DNA from 2 places in the Gluconobacter cerinus genome. Region 2 is predicted to be linked to the other one. Evidence: predicted binding sites of a transcription regulator. Region 2 holds the regulator's gene; the other holds the start of a gene.
The links. Region 2 encodes HrcA, which represses chaperone genes, less so after heat shock. Its sites were predicted from a motif close to GTTNGCACTCNCNNNNNGNGAGTGCNAAC; they were not measured.
Positions count from the first base shown of each region.

Region 1: M2305_RS02205 (co-chaperone GroES) is a predicted target of HrcA. The motif match lies at 1,563-1,591, and genes of this name have one in related genera.

Region 1 is NZ_JAOQNM010000001.1:481,536-489,142, forward strand. Features, by position in the region: gene groL (chaperonin GroEL) at 1-1,146, opposite strand, end outside; gene M2305_RS02205 (co-chaperone GroES) at 1,198-1,488, opposite strand; gene M2305_RS02210 (DUF4169 family protein) at 1,618-1,812, opposite strand; gene M2305_RS02215 (dienelactone hydrolase family protein) at 1,894-2,568, shown strand; gene M2305_RS02220 (SDR family oxidoreductase) at 2,577-3,317, shown strand; gene M2305_RS02225 (DUF2934 domain-containing protein) at 3,320-3,706, shown strand; gene M2305_RS02230 (S-methyl-5'-thioadenosine phosphorylase) at 3,753-4,643, opposite strand; gene hemF (oxygen-dependent coproporphyrinogen oxidase) at 4,901-5,818, shown strand; gene M2305_RS02240 (hypothetical protein) at 5,818-6,906, shown strand; gene M2305_RS02245 (Smr/MutS family protein) at 6,911-7,489, opposite strand.
Region 2 is NZ_JAOQNM010000001.1:1,165,436-1,173,042, reverse strand. Features, by position in the region: gene M2305_RS05360 (ABC transporter ATP-binding protein) at 1-121, shown strand, start outside; gene M2305_RS05355 (amidohydrolase family protein) at 223-1,608, shown strand; gene M2305_RS05350 (hypothetical protein) at 1,844-2,305, shown strand; gene rdgB (RdgB/HAM1 family non-canonical purine NTP pyrophosphatase) at 2,283-2,882, opposite strand; gene rph (ribonuclease PH) at 2,882-3,592, opposite strand; gene hrcA (heat-inducible transcriptional repressor HrcA) at 3,676-4,746, shown strand; gene M2305_RS05330 (aldo/keto reductase) at 4,809-5,699, shown strand; gene M2305_RS05325 (penicillin-binding protein 1A) at 5,785-7,607, shown strand, end outside.

The DNA of each region.
Region 1 (7,607 bases), 680 kb from region 2:
ACCGACGCGGATGACGGCAACGCCACCAGCCAGCTTTGCAAGACGCTCCTGAAGCTTCTCACGATCGTAGTCAGAGGTTGTTTCTTCAACCTGAGCGCGGATCTGGTTGCAACGACCCTTGATGTCGTCGCTGTTGCCAGCGCCTTCAACGATCGTGGTGTTTTCCTTCTCGATGTGAACCTTCTTGGCGCGGCCCAGCATGTCGAGAGTAACGGATTCCAGCTTGATCCCGATGTCTTCGGAAATAACCTGGCCACCCGTCAGGATTGCGATGTCTTCCAGCATGGCCTTGCGACGGTCACCGAAGCCCGGAGCCTTGACGGCAGCGATCTTCAGGCCACCACGCAGCTTGTTCACGACCAGCGTAGCAAGTGCTTCGCCATCGACGTCTTCAGCGATGATCATCAGCGGACGGCCGGACTGCACAACGCTCTCGAGTAGCGGCAGCATTGGCTGAAGCGAAGACAGCTTCTTTTCATGGATCAGGATGTACGGCGCATCGAGATCAGCCGTCATCTTCTCCGGGTTCGTCACGAAGTACGGGGAGATGTAGCCGCGGTCGAACTGCATGCCCTCGACAACGTCGAGTTCCGTGTGCAGGCCCTTGGCTTCTTCAACCGTGATGACGCCCTCGGAGCCGACCTTCTGCATGGCAGAGGAGATCATCTCACCGATTTCACGCTCACCGTTGGAAGAGATCGTACCGACCTGAGCGATTTCCTCCGGGGAGGTCATCTTCTTGCTGTTCTTCTTCAGCTCTTCAACAACGACGAGGACAGCCTTGTCGATGCCGCGCTTCAGGTCCATCGGGTTCATGCCAGCTGCAACAGCCTTGGCACCTTCACGGATGATTGCCTGAGCAAGAACTGTGGACGTCGTCGTGCCGTCACCAGCCAGATCGTTCGTACGGGACGCAACTTCGCGTACCATCTGAGCGCCCATGTTCTCGAACTTGTCAGCCAGTTCGATTTCCTTGGCGACAGACACACCGTCCTTGGTGATGCGCGGTGCGCCGAAGCTCTTGTCGAGAACAACGTTACGACCCTTCGGGCCCAGCGTTACCTTGACGGCATTTGCGAGAATATCAACGCCACGCAGCATACGGTCGCGGGCGTCGGCACCAAACTTAACTTCCTTGGCAGCCATGTTCTTAATCTCCTGTTGAGGTTTTTAACGAGAGGAAACGGGGACGGCTTTTCAGCCGATCACACCCATGATGTCGCTCTCTTTCATGATCAGCAGTTCTTCACCGTTGATCTTCACCTCGGTGCCGGACCACTTGCCGAACAGCACCTTGTCGCCTGCCTTGACGTCGAGAGCCACGATCTGGCCCTGCTCGTTCCGGGCGCCCGGGCCTACGGAAACGATCTCGCCTTCGGTCGGCTTGTCCTTGGCGGTGTCAGGGATGATGATGCCGCCAGCGGTCTTTTCTTCACCGGTCAGGCGACGGACTACAACGCGGTCATGCAGGGGACGAAATGTCGTCATGGATCGCTCCATTTTAGGCCGTGCCCTTCTACAAAGCGACGCGGCCGGGTTACGCGCTCAATTACTGCAGCGCAGTTGGCACTCCCATATCGAGAGTGCCAAGAGAGGTAGTGCCGCCACCCGTTTTCGTCAAGAACCATCGCCCTCGGCAGAAAAAAATTTCTTTCCGTCCAACAGGGCTTCGGAACGCCTTTTCTCCAGCATATCCGCCATTTTCTGGCCTTTCGTCCGGCCATGAAGACGACGATTGGTCTCAGCTTCCTTCGCATCCTCTACGGACTTGCGGCGTTTGCGTTCCCGACGGAGATTGATGACGTCGCTCATGGCATCTGCCTTTCCGGCGTTACAGAGACTGGACAGAAATCAATGGACCACAAGCATTCCCAAGAAAAGACCGAGGGCCACATGATCCGCCTCACAGCGGCAGACGGCCACGAATTCGAGGCATGGGAGACGGGCTCCCCCGAGTCCACACGCTCCATTGTCGTCGTGCAGGAAATTTTTGGCCTGACCGGGCACATCAGGGACGTCTGCTCTGATCTGGCTCAGCAGGGCTTCCATGTTCTCGCCCCTGCCCTCTTTGACCGCGTCAAACCCCACACGGTTCTGGCGTACAACGAGGCAGGCCTGAAGGAAGGGCTGGAATTTCGAAGCGGCATTTCTCCAGATCTGATCCAGCAGGATCTGGAAGCCTGCGCTCAAAAACTGAGACAGGATGATGGTCACCGCCCAGTCGGGATTATCGGCTTCTGCTGGGGCGGCCTAATCGCCTGGCTTGCTGCGACACGGACGCACCACTTTAATGCCGCCGTGGGATGGTATGGTGGCGGTATTGCCAACCATTGTGACACAGCCCCGCACTGCCCGACGCAGCTCCATTTCGGCGGAGAAGATGCGTCTATTCCACCAGGCGACGTTCAGAAAATTCGCGCAAGCCGGCCGGAAGTCGAGGTCTTCCTCTATGATCAGGCCGGGCATGGCTTTGGATGCCCCGAACGCTCCAGTTTCAATCAGGACGCCCGTGATCTGGCCTGGAGCCGGAGCGTCGCGTTTCTGAAGCACCACATCAAGCGTGCGTGAGGCCTGACATGGAAGGCATTGCAGGAAAAATTGTTCTCATTACAGGCGGCAGCAGCGGCCTCGGTGAAGCAACCGCGCGTTATCTCGCAGCACGAGGGGCTTACGTTGCTATCGCCGCCCGGCGCCGGGACCGGCTGGACGAAATTGTCTCGGAGCTCGAAGCACTTGGCCAGACAGCACGGGCCTACACACTGGATGTCACGAACCGCCAGAACGTTGCGGACGTTGTAAAAGCCGTTGAGCAGGACTTCGGACGTCTTGATGTCCTCGTGAACAATGCCGGGCTGATGGCGATTGCCCCCATGAAACGACTGATGGTCGACGAGTGGGACCGGATGATCGACATCAACATCAAAGGCGTTCTGTACGGCATCGCCGCAGCACTACCGATCTTTGAGCGTCAGAAATCGGGCCATGTCATCAACCTGTCCTCGGTTGCCGGGATTAAGGTCTTCGCCCCTGGAGGCAGCGTCTATTCAGGAACGAAGTTTGCCGTGCGGGCCATCAGCGATGGCCTCCGGCAGGAGGCTGGCAACGCGTTTCGCGTTACATCCATCGAGCCGGGCGCAGTGGAAAGCGAACTCAAAACGGGCAGCGGCGACACTGAAAGTCGTCAGCATGTTGAAGCGTTCTACAAGATTGCAATTCCGGCGGAATCCGTGGCGAGGGCCATCGCTTTCGCCATCTCACAACCTGACGACGTGGACATCAACGAGATTGTCCTGCGCCCAACCCTTCAGGAGTTCTGATCATGAGCAACAACCCTCTCGAAGCAGATCCAAAACGTGACGCAGCAATCCGCCGCGAGGCCAAATTACTTTGGGAAGCTGACGGCAAACCGGACGGCGGCCCTGAAGCCTATCTGGACAAAGCGACGGACCTGATTTCCATCAAGGGCGTTCCCGAAGGCACACCTGTTGAGGATCTCCCACCGCCAGAGTTGGCGGATGTTCAGATCGAAGATCCCCGCTTACAGGAAAATCTTGGGGAATTCCCAGAGCGTAGCACGGATCAGGGCGATCATCGACATTTTCCCGTCGCGGATCGAAAAGAAGAACGCGAGCTGCTGGATGATCCCAGCACCGATGCCGGTCAGCCGGGCTACGCTCAAATCGACGAGAAGCAGGAAGGGCGCTGATTGCCCTTCCCTTCTGCCGCCCGTTTTTACGCGGGCGGCAAGCCATTCAGGCTTTGTTCAGAACGCGACCTGCAACGGCATCCAGCTTGGCAACAAGAGCCGGATCGCGTTTCTCAGGTGCGGTGATAATCGCAAAATCGAGGGCACGCTCGGCGAAAAGATCAAGAGGGCGCTTCTGACCCAGAACCGGGATCACAGCCTTCACGAGACGGCGGGCATTATCCGCATTCCCCTTCATGACCTTCACCACACCTTCAACCGTCACGCTGTCATGCTCGGTGTGCCAGCAGTCATAATCCGTGACCATGGCCACCGTGGCGTAGGTCATCTCGGCTTCACGGGCGAGCTTGGCTTCCGGCATGTTGGTCATGCCAACAACCGAACAACCCCATGACCGGTAGAGCTCGCTCTCGGCACGCGTCGAGAACTGCGGCCCTTCCATGACGATGTAGGTTCCCCCACGCGTCACCGGAATATCGAGCTTGCGGGACTCCGCTTCCAGCACATCCAGCAGACGAGCGGACACCGGGTCCGCCATGCCGACATGCGCCACACATCCCGTCTCAAAGAAGCTTTTTTCGCGCGCGAAGCTGCGATCAATGAACTGATCGACAAGTACGAAACGGCCCGGCGGCAGTTCTTCCTTTAAAGAGCCCACAGCTGAAAGAGACAGAATATCCGTCACGCCTGAGCGCTTGAGAGCATCGATATTTGCGCGGAAATTCAGACGTGAGGGCGGGATCGGATGACCACGACCATGACGGGGCAGGAAGACGCACTTGATGCCTTCAAACGTTCCGAAAAGGAGCTCGTCAGAGGTTTCGCCCCACGGCGTTTCAACCCGACGCCATTCCTTGTTTTCCAGACCGTCAATATCATAGAGGCCGGAGCCACCAATAACGCCGATAACCGGCTGAATTTCTGTTTCCGAAGACATGATTGTTCAGTCCGCCCCTGATGAACATGTTTGAGGACCGTTCAGGAACACGAGACGGAAGATTGGCGCAAGTCTCCGCTGATCCGTGTCCAAAAAAAATCACGCAGGCATTTACAGAGTGGCAAGATGCTCGCTGCCATCATCGCGCCACAGAGCGACAGCAGACATGCAGCCAGCCAACTGTTCGTCTTGAGCGCAATTTGCTAGGACACTCCGCGTAACAAGAATTCGTCCTTAGGATGGTAGGGGAGAGAAAAATGGACCAGATCAGCCCCGTTTTTGCTGAACTCGTTCGCCCGGATGTGCCTCATGACACGCTGAAGCGTGAGGCGAAGGCCTGGTTTGAATCTCTCCGGGACCGGATTTGCGCGTCTTACGAGAAACTTGAAGACGAAGCGGCCGAAGGCAATTCTCAGGTCCTGCGAGATCGCACACAACCGGGACGCTTCGTTCGCACGGCCTGGGATCGCCCCGATGGCGGCGGCGGCGTGATGTCCGTGATGCGCGGTCGCGTCTTTGAGAAGGTTGGCGTGAACGTTTCTACTGTCTGGGGCGAATTCTCTCCCGAATTTCGCAAAAACATTCCCGGCGCATCCGAAGATCCACGCTTCTTCGCAACGGGCGTGTCCCTTGTCGCTCACCCCTGTAATCCGCATGTCAGTGCCGCGCATTTCAATACGCGTATGATCATCACGACCAAGGGCTGGTTCGGTGGCGGTGGCGATATTACGCCAATGTTCCCAGACAGTGCCGAAGCCCGCAGTGACGCCGACTACTTCCACAAGATGTTTGAAGCCGCCTGCAACAAGCACGATCCGGAGCACTATCCGCACTTCAAGGAATGGTGTGACCGGTACTTCCATCTGCATCACCGCGACGAGCCACGTGGCCTCGGCGGCATCTTTTACGATCAGTTCTCGACTGGAAGCCTTGAAGGTGACTTCGCCTTCACGAAAGATGTCGGCATGGCCTTCCATGACGCCTACCCCGCAGTTGTCAGACGCCGCATGTTTAACCCGTGGACGGACGCCGACCGCGACGCTCAGCTGATCCGCCGCGGACGTTATGTAGAATTCAATCTGCTTCATGATCGTGGAACGCTGTTTGGCCTGAAGACAGGCGGCAACACCGAATCGATCCTGATGAGCATGCCTCCAGAAGTTCGCTGGCCGTGATGCTTCGTTCCCCGACCCGCCGTGACTGCCTGAAAGGGCTGGCCGTGCTCGGTGCCGGAAGCGCCATGTCCTCTCTGCAGGCCAGTGCTGCGGACATGCCTGACGCACATCTGCTCCTTGGTGGAACACTGGCGTCCATCCAGGGGCAGTTCGGGGAACTTGCGGCTGGCGTTATCTCCCGCACGCTGGGACTGGACGCCCCCCTGGAGATCACACCCGATATCGGTCAGGACGGAGTCCGCGCTGCCAATCTTTTTGACGCTAACAGCGCCCCGGACGGAAGCACGGCCCTCATTGCGCCGGGAAGCGTCCTACTGGCCTCACTAACCGGTGACTCTCGCGTCCACTATGATTTTGCACGGTGGATTCCCCTTCTGACGGCTCACACGACAACTGTCGTCATTGCGCGTGCAGAACTGCACAAAACGCTCCGAAGCCGCCTAAAGGGTTTCTTTCACGATCATCCGGTTCGACTGGCCGTTTCTCGCCCAACGGGAACGGAACTTGACGCCCTTCTTGGCCTGACGCTCCTTGGCCTGCGCCCTATTCCGGTGTCTGGGTTCAGCCGAACGGAAGACGCACTGGAAGCACTCGCGAACAATCAGGTCGATGCCGTTCAGCTGCTCCCTTACACGCTGGATGTGCCGGTAGAGACCATTCTCGCCAAGTTGCCGCCCGGTACAGCGCCGCTCTATCATACAGGCGACCTGTCAGACACAGGGTCAGATACGATCCCGAATTTTCTGGAGGCCTATCAGGAGGCTCGCCGCCGTCCGCCTGAAGGAGCACTATACAGAGCCTGGCAAGCAGTCTCCGCAAGTACCTATACAGCTCTGACGGTGGCACTCCCGATGCTCACTCCACCAGATATGGTCAAGAGCTGGAAGCAGGCCTGCTGGGACGCAGCGGTAGATCCAACCGTGCGCCACTGGGCAGAAAAACATCATTTCATGCTGGCTGCAGGCGACAATGCAGCGCCATTCCTGTCCCGGGCAACGCCTGATATTGGCGCAATTCTTGCCCTTAGACGCTGGATTGCCATGAATACACCGCGCTGGCGTATCGGCCAGGAAACGCGACCGCTCTGACCTTTTACCGGCGCTTCGTCCGCAGCAAAATTCGGACGGAGCCATGGTTGGCAGCATGAGGGTGGACAACGGCCAGCACCATGGGTCGGATGTCCGCTCTCTGAAGCCAGAGTGGCAGCTCCCGACGGATCAGTCCGCTCGTGGCGCCACTCCCCAGCCCTGTCACGACTTCAACGCACCGCCAGTTTCGTGCTTTGGCGCGATGCATGAAGTCAAGCAGGCGCTCAAAAGCGTCCTGCACAATATATCCATGCAGATCCAGCTTCGCATCGACCTTGAGCTCCCCGCGGGAGAGGCGCTTCCAGCTCGTATCATCCAGACCAGGTGATCGAACACCGACCCGCAGATCCTGCGGTCTGGGTCGACGAAGAACCGGACGCGCCAAAAGAGCGCGGAATGACAGATCCTGTTCAGCGGGTGGAGGCGGAACAAGCGGAACCCGAGCGGGCTTTACCGCTTCGACTTTTGGTGTGGGTGGCGGAACGGGTTTGGATTTGGGTCTGGAAGGGTGTAGCGGCACGATGTCGCGCACGACCATGCGCCACAGGCTTTCCTCCTCCTCTTTCAGAACCCGTTTTGCCACCAAAGACCCCACCCGACCTGACTCAGTCTTGCATCCCGCAAATAACCTGCACTGCGTGTAACTGTTTCCATGCCGATCGAACAATGGAAAAGACGTAATTTCAGGCCTCTCGCAATTT
Region 2 (7,607 bases):
GGATCGGATTCTTGTCTTCAGTCGGGGTGAGTTGAAGGAAGATGGCACTCATGCCGAGTTGGTAGCTCAGGAGGGCGGTATTTACCGCCGCCTGTTCGAGCTTCAGTCTCTCGAAGGCTAAAAGTTCCAAGGGTCTTTTCACAATCGCGAGACTGTATTGGTCTTTTCTGCATGACAGAACGTTTCCCCTTAGCCTGAATGCTGCTGAGGGGAAATTCCATCATGACACTTCGTTCTGCTTTCGCTGGGCTTTTGCTGGCCGCTCCGGCGACGTTGATGGCCTGCACCGCGCAGGCAGAACCTGTAGCATTCGATCATGCCCGTCTGATCGACGGAACAGGGGACCCTGTTCGTGAAAACGTTACAGTCGTCATTAACGATGGGCGAATTGTCTCTATTGGTGATCCGGCCCCATCAGGAGCCGAACATGTCGATCTCAGTGGCAAAACCCTGTTGCCCGCTCTGATCAGCGACCACAGCCATGTCGGTATCATCAAGGGAACGTCTGGCAGCAACGAGAACTATACCCGAGCCAATATTCTGGCGGCTCTGAAACAGTACAGTGATTACGGCGTCCTTACCGTTACAGCGCTTGGCCTAAACCGATCGCCGCTCTTCGATGATCTGCGGCGGGAACAGCACGCGGGTAAAAATCCAGGTGCGGATCTGTTTGGCGTCGATCAGGGCATTGGTGCTCCCAATGGTGCACCGCCATCGGCCATGGTCAAAGGGTTAGGCCCGGATCAGGTTTATCGTCCGACCACGCCGCAGGAGGCGCGTCAGGACGTAGACCGTATGGTCGCGGAACATACGGATCTCGTGAAACTCTGGGTGGATGATTTCCGGAACGGTGTGCCGAATGGCAAGACGCTTCCAAAGATGTCTCCTGACATTTACCGGGCGGTCATAGACGAAGCCCATCAGCACAATACGCGCGTGGCGGTCCATATTCATGATCTGGATATTGCCAAAGCTGTCGTGGATGCTGGGGCCAATATCCTCGCGCATGGTGTGCGGGATCAGCCGGTTGATCAGGCTTTGATCGACGCCATAAAGGCCCATGGTGTTTGGTACATCGCTACTCTGGGCTTGGACGAGGCGAATTACCTTTTTGCAGAGCATCCGGAGCTTCTGAACGTTCCCTTCGTGGCAGCCGCCATCGATCCTGCCCTGATGGCTCAGCTCTCAGATGCAGACTGGCGTAAACAGACACTTTCCAAGCCGCTTGTCGCGGCTTCGCACACCGCGCTTGCGATTAATCAGAAGAACCTTCTGACGCTTTATCGGGCAGGTGTGAAAGTGGGTTTTGGAACAGACTCAGGCGCTGCTCCGACGCGTTTGCCGGGGTTTGCGGAACATCGCGAACTTGCCTTGACCGTGGAAGCTGGTCTGACACCACTTGAAGCCATTCATCTGGCGACTGGAAATGCCGCTGAACTGCTTGAGCTTGAAGATCGTGGCGTTCTGAAAACAGGGAAGCGGGCAGATCTTCTGATCGTTCGTGGCGCCCCAGACCAAACCATCGCGGATATCGATCAGGTAGATCAGGTGTGGCAGCGGGGTATTCTCGTCAGTCACGGGCCTGTTGTTAGGCATCAGGGGCTCTGACGGGAGTGCATCCTGACGCATATCATTTCGACAAAGTATCTATCGAGCCGTTTTTCTCTGCAGAAGTCTGATTTTATACTGTTACCAGATCTGTTTATGACATAATATTTCTATGAAGCGGGCGGGAATGTAGTGTGGATGAGAGACTGCAGTCTGCTTCATGGAGCTGTCCATGGTCGGGAAAGTGCGTGCTCGATGATGGACAATAAAATCACTGCATACGGCAGGAAAACGCATGTCCTCTTTTGACTACCTTACAAACGATCCCGGCCTTCACCTTGCTTGTGATGATGGATATCTCATCCATCCAGCCCGCTGGCAGGGAAGTCATGCCCTTTTTATTCTTTCCACCCCCATAAAATCACTCTGGCTTCTCTCTCGCAGGCACAGTCAGTCTTGCCCCAGCGAAGAGCGTGGGGTCCTGATCAGGGACATCACTCTTTACGCCGTCAGAGGGGCTCACCGTCTCACATCACATCTTACATTTCCTGAAAGTATGGGATGGGCGTCGAGCGAAGGCGATGATGCCCGCTGGACAGAGGGGCGTGCTCACCTGGAACTCGAAAATGTTCTGGGCAAGGAGACGGGCATGCTGTCTGTGGAGGTCTGTTCAAAAGGGCCCTATCACCTGGAACAGGAGAGTCCGCCGCTCTCCTGTTCGCCGAACGTAGAGCTCAGTCTTCCACACATTCAGTAAGGAAAAGGGTGAGCGCGCGGCCACGGTGACTGATCGCGTTTTTCTCGTGCTCGCCCATTTCTGCGAAGGTCAGGCTTTCGCCTTCGGGTGCAAACATCGGGTCATAGCCGTGGCCATGATCCCCACGGGGAGGCCAGACTGTCTGGCCATGGCATTCCCCAACCACGCAATGTGTTTCGCCGTCTGGCCATGCTAGGCAGAGCGCCGCCACAAACGATGCTGCGTGGTCTGACGTTTCACCCATTTCGCGATGCACACGCTCCATGGCAACGGTCATGTCTTTTGCAGGGCCGCCCCATCGTGCCGAATAAACGCCGGGCTGGCCGCCGAGTGCCGAGACGCAAAAGCCGGAATCATCCGCCAGGGCTGGCAAACCAGATGCACGGGCCGCCGCCAGAGCCTTGATTTCAGCATTGCCCGTAAATGTGTCTGCCGTTTCGTCCGGTTCTGGCAGATTCAGCTCCCCTGCAGACACAACAGTGATGCCGCTTTCTGCAAGCAGGCTGGAGAATTCACGCAGTTTCCCGGCATTGTGGCTTGCCAGAACAATTTTTGACCCACGGGACAGGCGACGCATTACAAAGTCTCCAGTGCGGAAATCTGAGCTTTAAAGAGGGAGGCGGTGCCCAGCTTGGCCAGACGCAGCAGTTCAAAAAACTCGGTTTCCTGAAAGGGGGACGTTTCCGCCGTCCCCTGAATTTCGACGATGCCACCCTCTGCGGTAAGAACAAAGTTCGTGTCGGCCTGAGCGGCACTGTCTTCCACGTAATCCAGGTCCAGCACGGCGCCAGCAGAGGTCAGGCCGCAGGAGACTGCCGCAATTTGTGCTGTCATGACTGAGGACAGATTGGCTTTTTTCAGAGCCATGGAGAGAGCAACCCAGGCGCCGGTAATGGAAGCGCAGCGTGTCCCGCCATCAGCGTTCAGCACATCACAGTCCAGCGTGATGGTCCGTTCTCCCAGCTTCTTCAGATTCACGCAGGCCCGCAGGGATCTTGCAATCAGGCGCTGGATTTCCTGCGTCCGGCCAGACTGCTTGCCCTTGGATGCTTCTCGGTTGCCACGCTGATGGGTTGCGCGCGGAAGCATGCCATACTCGGCCGTAATCCAGCCCTGACCCTTGTTGCGCAAAAATGGCGGGACACGATTTTCGAGAGACGCCGTGCACAGAACTTCCGTTCCACCCACCCGGATAAGTGCTGAACCTTCCGCATGTCGGGCAAAGCCTGTTTCAATGGAAATGGCGCGACCTTCGTCACAGGCGCGTCCGGATGGGCGCTTTGTCATGCGAAAAAATCCTCTCTCAGAACCGAGCCCTGCCTCTACCGCGTTTGACGAGAAGCCTTCCAGCCCCGACATACAGTTTTACCATGATCAGACCTGACCCATCCTTCTTCCGCATGCCGAACTCCTTTGCTTCCGGATTGGGAGAACGGGAAGCTGCGATCCTGCGGGAAATCGTTGAGGAATACGTTGAAACAGGGGAGCCAATCGGCAGTCGCACTCTGGCGCAGCGCTTGAATCTGTCTCTGTCTCCCGCGACGATCCGCAACGTCATGGCAGATCTTGGCCGGGCCGGGCTGTTGTTCAGCCCTCATGTGTCCGCAGGGCGTCTGCCGACCGAGAAAGGCGTTAAACTCTTCGTGGAAGGTCTTCTTCAATTCGGCGCCCTGACTGACGAAGATCGAGCCAGTATCGACAGCCGGCTGGAAATTCATGGCCGGTCCTATCAGGAGACCCTGGCGGAAGCATCGTCCATGCTGTCGGGTCTGTCATCCGCAGCAGGTTTGGTGCTGGCCCCCAAATCTGACGCGACGCTCAAACATATTGAGTTTGTTGCGCTCGGTCCGGGACGTGTTCTTGTGGTGCTCGTCAGTTCAGACGGCCAGGTGGAAAATCGCATCATCGAAACCCCGGCAGGACTGCCGCATTCTGCCCTTGTCGAGGCTGGTAACTATCTTAACGCCCACCTAGGGGATCTGACACTTGGCACTCTGAAAGAGCGTGTCAGCAAGGAAATGGACGTCAACCGCCATGAACTTGACGCTCTGACGGCCAGCGTCATCGAAAGTGGTCTGGCCACATGGGACGCTGATGGCGGAACGCTGTTCGTTCGGGGGCAGGGCAAGCTGCTGGCGGATATCACCGAGATCGAACGCCTGACCACGATCCGTATGTTGTTCGATCACCTCGAAACGCAGGAGACCATGCTTCAGCTCCTGCAACTGGCGGACGCTTCGGAAGGTGTGCGAATCTATATCGGCAGTGAGAGCGGAATGTTTGGAATGTCGGGCGTGTCCATGATCGTCGCGCCAGCCCGCAATGAGGCCCAGAAAATCGTGGGCGCCATTGGCGTCATCGGGCCAACGCGCCTGAATTACGGGCGAATTGTACCCGTCGTGGATTATACGGCCCGGATGGTCGGGCGCCTGCTGGGATAGTGACTGCAACCCTTCCGCCTTTGCGCTGTTGAATCCTGCGTCCATCGGAAAGGAAAGAGTCCATGGCTACGATTGACGCAAAGAAATCCGGTACATTCCTCATTGGTGGTGATCTTAAGGTCCACCGCCTCGGGTTTGGCGCGATGCGCATTACCGGCAAGGGCATTTGGGATGAACCTCCAGACCATGAAGAAGTGGTCCAGACCCTTGAAAGCCTCCCGAAGTTCGGGGTGGATTTTATTGATACAGCGGATTCCTACGGTCCGTTCGTCTCGGAAAACCTGATCCGTGAAGTGCTTTATCCTTACAAAAAGATGGTCATTGCGACGAAGGGCGGCCTGACACGGCATGGTCCAGATATCTGGAAGCCAGTCGGAAATCCGGACTATCTGAGGCAGTGCGTGTTGATGTCCATGCGACGGCTGGGCGTGGAGCACATTGATCTCTGGCAGCTGCATCGGATTGGACCAGACTGCCCGGCAGAAAAGCAGTTCGAGGCAATTGCCAAATTCCGCGAAGAAGGCCTGATCCGGCACGTGGGTCTGTCGGAAGTGAGCGTGAAGGACATCAAGCTCGCGCAGAAATACTTCCCGGTCTCGACGGTTCAGAACCGCTTCAATCTTGTGGACCGTAAGTCCGAAGATGTTCTGGATTTCTGTACCAAGGAAAACATCGGTTTCATTCCCTGGGCGCCTCTGGCTGCCGGAGAACTGGCCAAGCCCGGTACGGACATGAACAAGATCGCGCATAGGCATCATGCAGATGCAGGGCAGATTGCTCTGGCGTGGCTCCTGAAAAGATCACCGGTCATGTTGCCCATTCCGGGGACCGGAAGCAGAGCCCATCTGGCCTCTAATGTTCGGGCAGCATCCTTGAATCTCAACGATGAAGAGTTTGCTACTCTGAATCGACAGGGTGAAGAGGTGTGGAAGAAATCCGCTGCCGGATCATAACGATCACGAGCCGCCGTAAACTGTCACAAAATGACCCTTTTCAGTGGGGGCGACGAACGGCTCGTTTCAGTGCTATGCAGTTTGTATGACGCGCCGTTCCATTCGCTCCCGTAATCCGCAGGACCCCAGGGCCAGTGTGCCCCGCGGGCCCCGTTTCCGCCGTTTCCGTCAGTCTCTTGCCATCGTCGCCGGTGTCGGGCTGGTCGGTGTTGCGGGTGCGGGTATCTTGGGTTGGACCACCTACGCCAAACTCGTGGCTGATCTGCCAAGTGTGGACAGCCTGAGGGCCTATCAGCCCCCGACCGTCAGTCGCATCTATGCGTCTGATGATCGCCTGATGGCTCAGCTTGCCAATGAGCGACGTATTTTCGTTCCGCTGGAAGCGATTCCGGATCGGGTAAAGCGCGCCTTCCTCGCAACGGAAGATCACAATTTCTACACCCATGGTGGTGTGGATGTAATGGCCATTGCCCGGGCAGGCGTAACGGACGTTTTTGCCCGCCATGGGCGCCGTGCTGTCGGTGCGTCCACCATTACGCAGCAGGTTGCGCGTGGGATGCTGCTTAACAGCAATGCCCGCACACTTGATCGTAAAATCAAGGAAGCCCTGCTTGCCGTAAAAATGGAGCAGGTGCTTTCCAAGGATAAGATTCTTGAGATCTATCTGAACTGGGCGGATCTGGGGAACGGCTCTTTTGGTGTCGCCGCCGCGGCCCAGACCTATTTCAACAAGCCTCTCGACCAGCTGAATGATGCAGAAGCCGCGTCACTGGCGGCCCTTCCGAAGTCACCGACACACTACAATCCGTTCCTTCATCCTGACGCAGCCTTGATGCGCCGGAATCTTGTTCTGGATCTGATGGCCGATAACGGTGTCATTTCCCGCGAGCAGGCTCAGGAAGACAAGAAGGAGCCACTGGTCCCGCAGAAGAAGCAGCGGTTTGGACCTTTGCCGGATTCAGAATGGTTTGGGGCCGAGGTCCGGCGTCAGCTCATCAGCTTGTATGGTCAGGATCGCGCTCTTCAAGGCGGCCTTGAAGTTCATACCAGTCTGGATCAGCCCCTTCAGGTATCAGCGACGAAGCTGCTGCATGAAGGTCTGATGGATTACGATCGAAGCCGCGGCGGTTGGCGTGGTCCGGTCATCCATCTTGATGGCATTGACGCAGAAGGTTGGGAAGAAAATCTCGATAAGGTCTCCGGTCCAGCCGGAATGCTAAGGGAGTGGCGTCTGGGCGTCATTCTTCCTGGCGGAACTCATGTTGGCTGGAATGAGGAAGGCCAAGCGAAGACTGGTCCTCTTCTGGCAACAGACATCGCGTGGGCACGTCGGATGCACCCGCTTCGTGCTGGGGATGTCATCATGATTGAACCGCAGGAAAGTGGCTCCGTTGCCCTGCGTCAGATTCCGCAGGTTGAAGGCGCTGTCGTGACGATGGATGTCCATACAGGCCGTGTTCTGGCGATGGTTGGTGGATGGTCGTTCCACGAAAGTCAGTTCAACCGCGCAACGCAGGCTCTGCGTCAGCCGGGCTCTTCCTTCAAGCCGTTTGTGTATCTTGCGGCCATGGAGCAGGGTATTTCTCCGTCCGAGAAGTTTGATGACTCCCCTGTCTCATATGGCGACTGGCATCCCAAGAACTACGAACACGACAATTGGGGCCCGACCACTCTGCACGATGCCCTGCGTGAAAGCCGGAACCTGGTGACTATCCGGGTGGCCGCCCATCTGGGCATGAAGGCTGTTGCAGATACTGCCATCAAGGCGGGGCTGGTGGATGAAATGCCGCATGTGTTGCCTGCTGCTCTTGGTGCCGTCGAGACAACGGTCCTCAAGGAAACAGCAGCCTACGCAACCATTGCAAACGGCGGTCATGTAGTGTCGCCGACACTGGTGGATGACGTTCA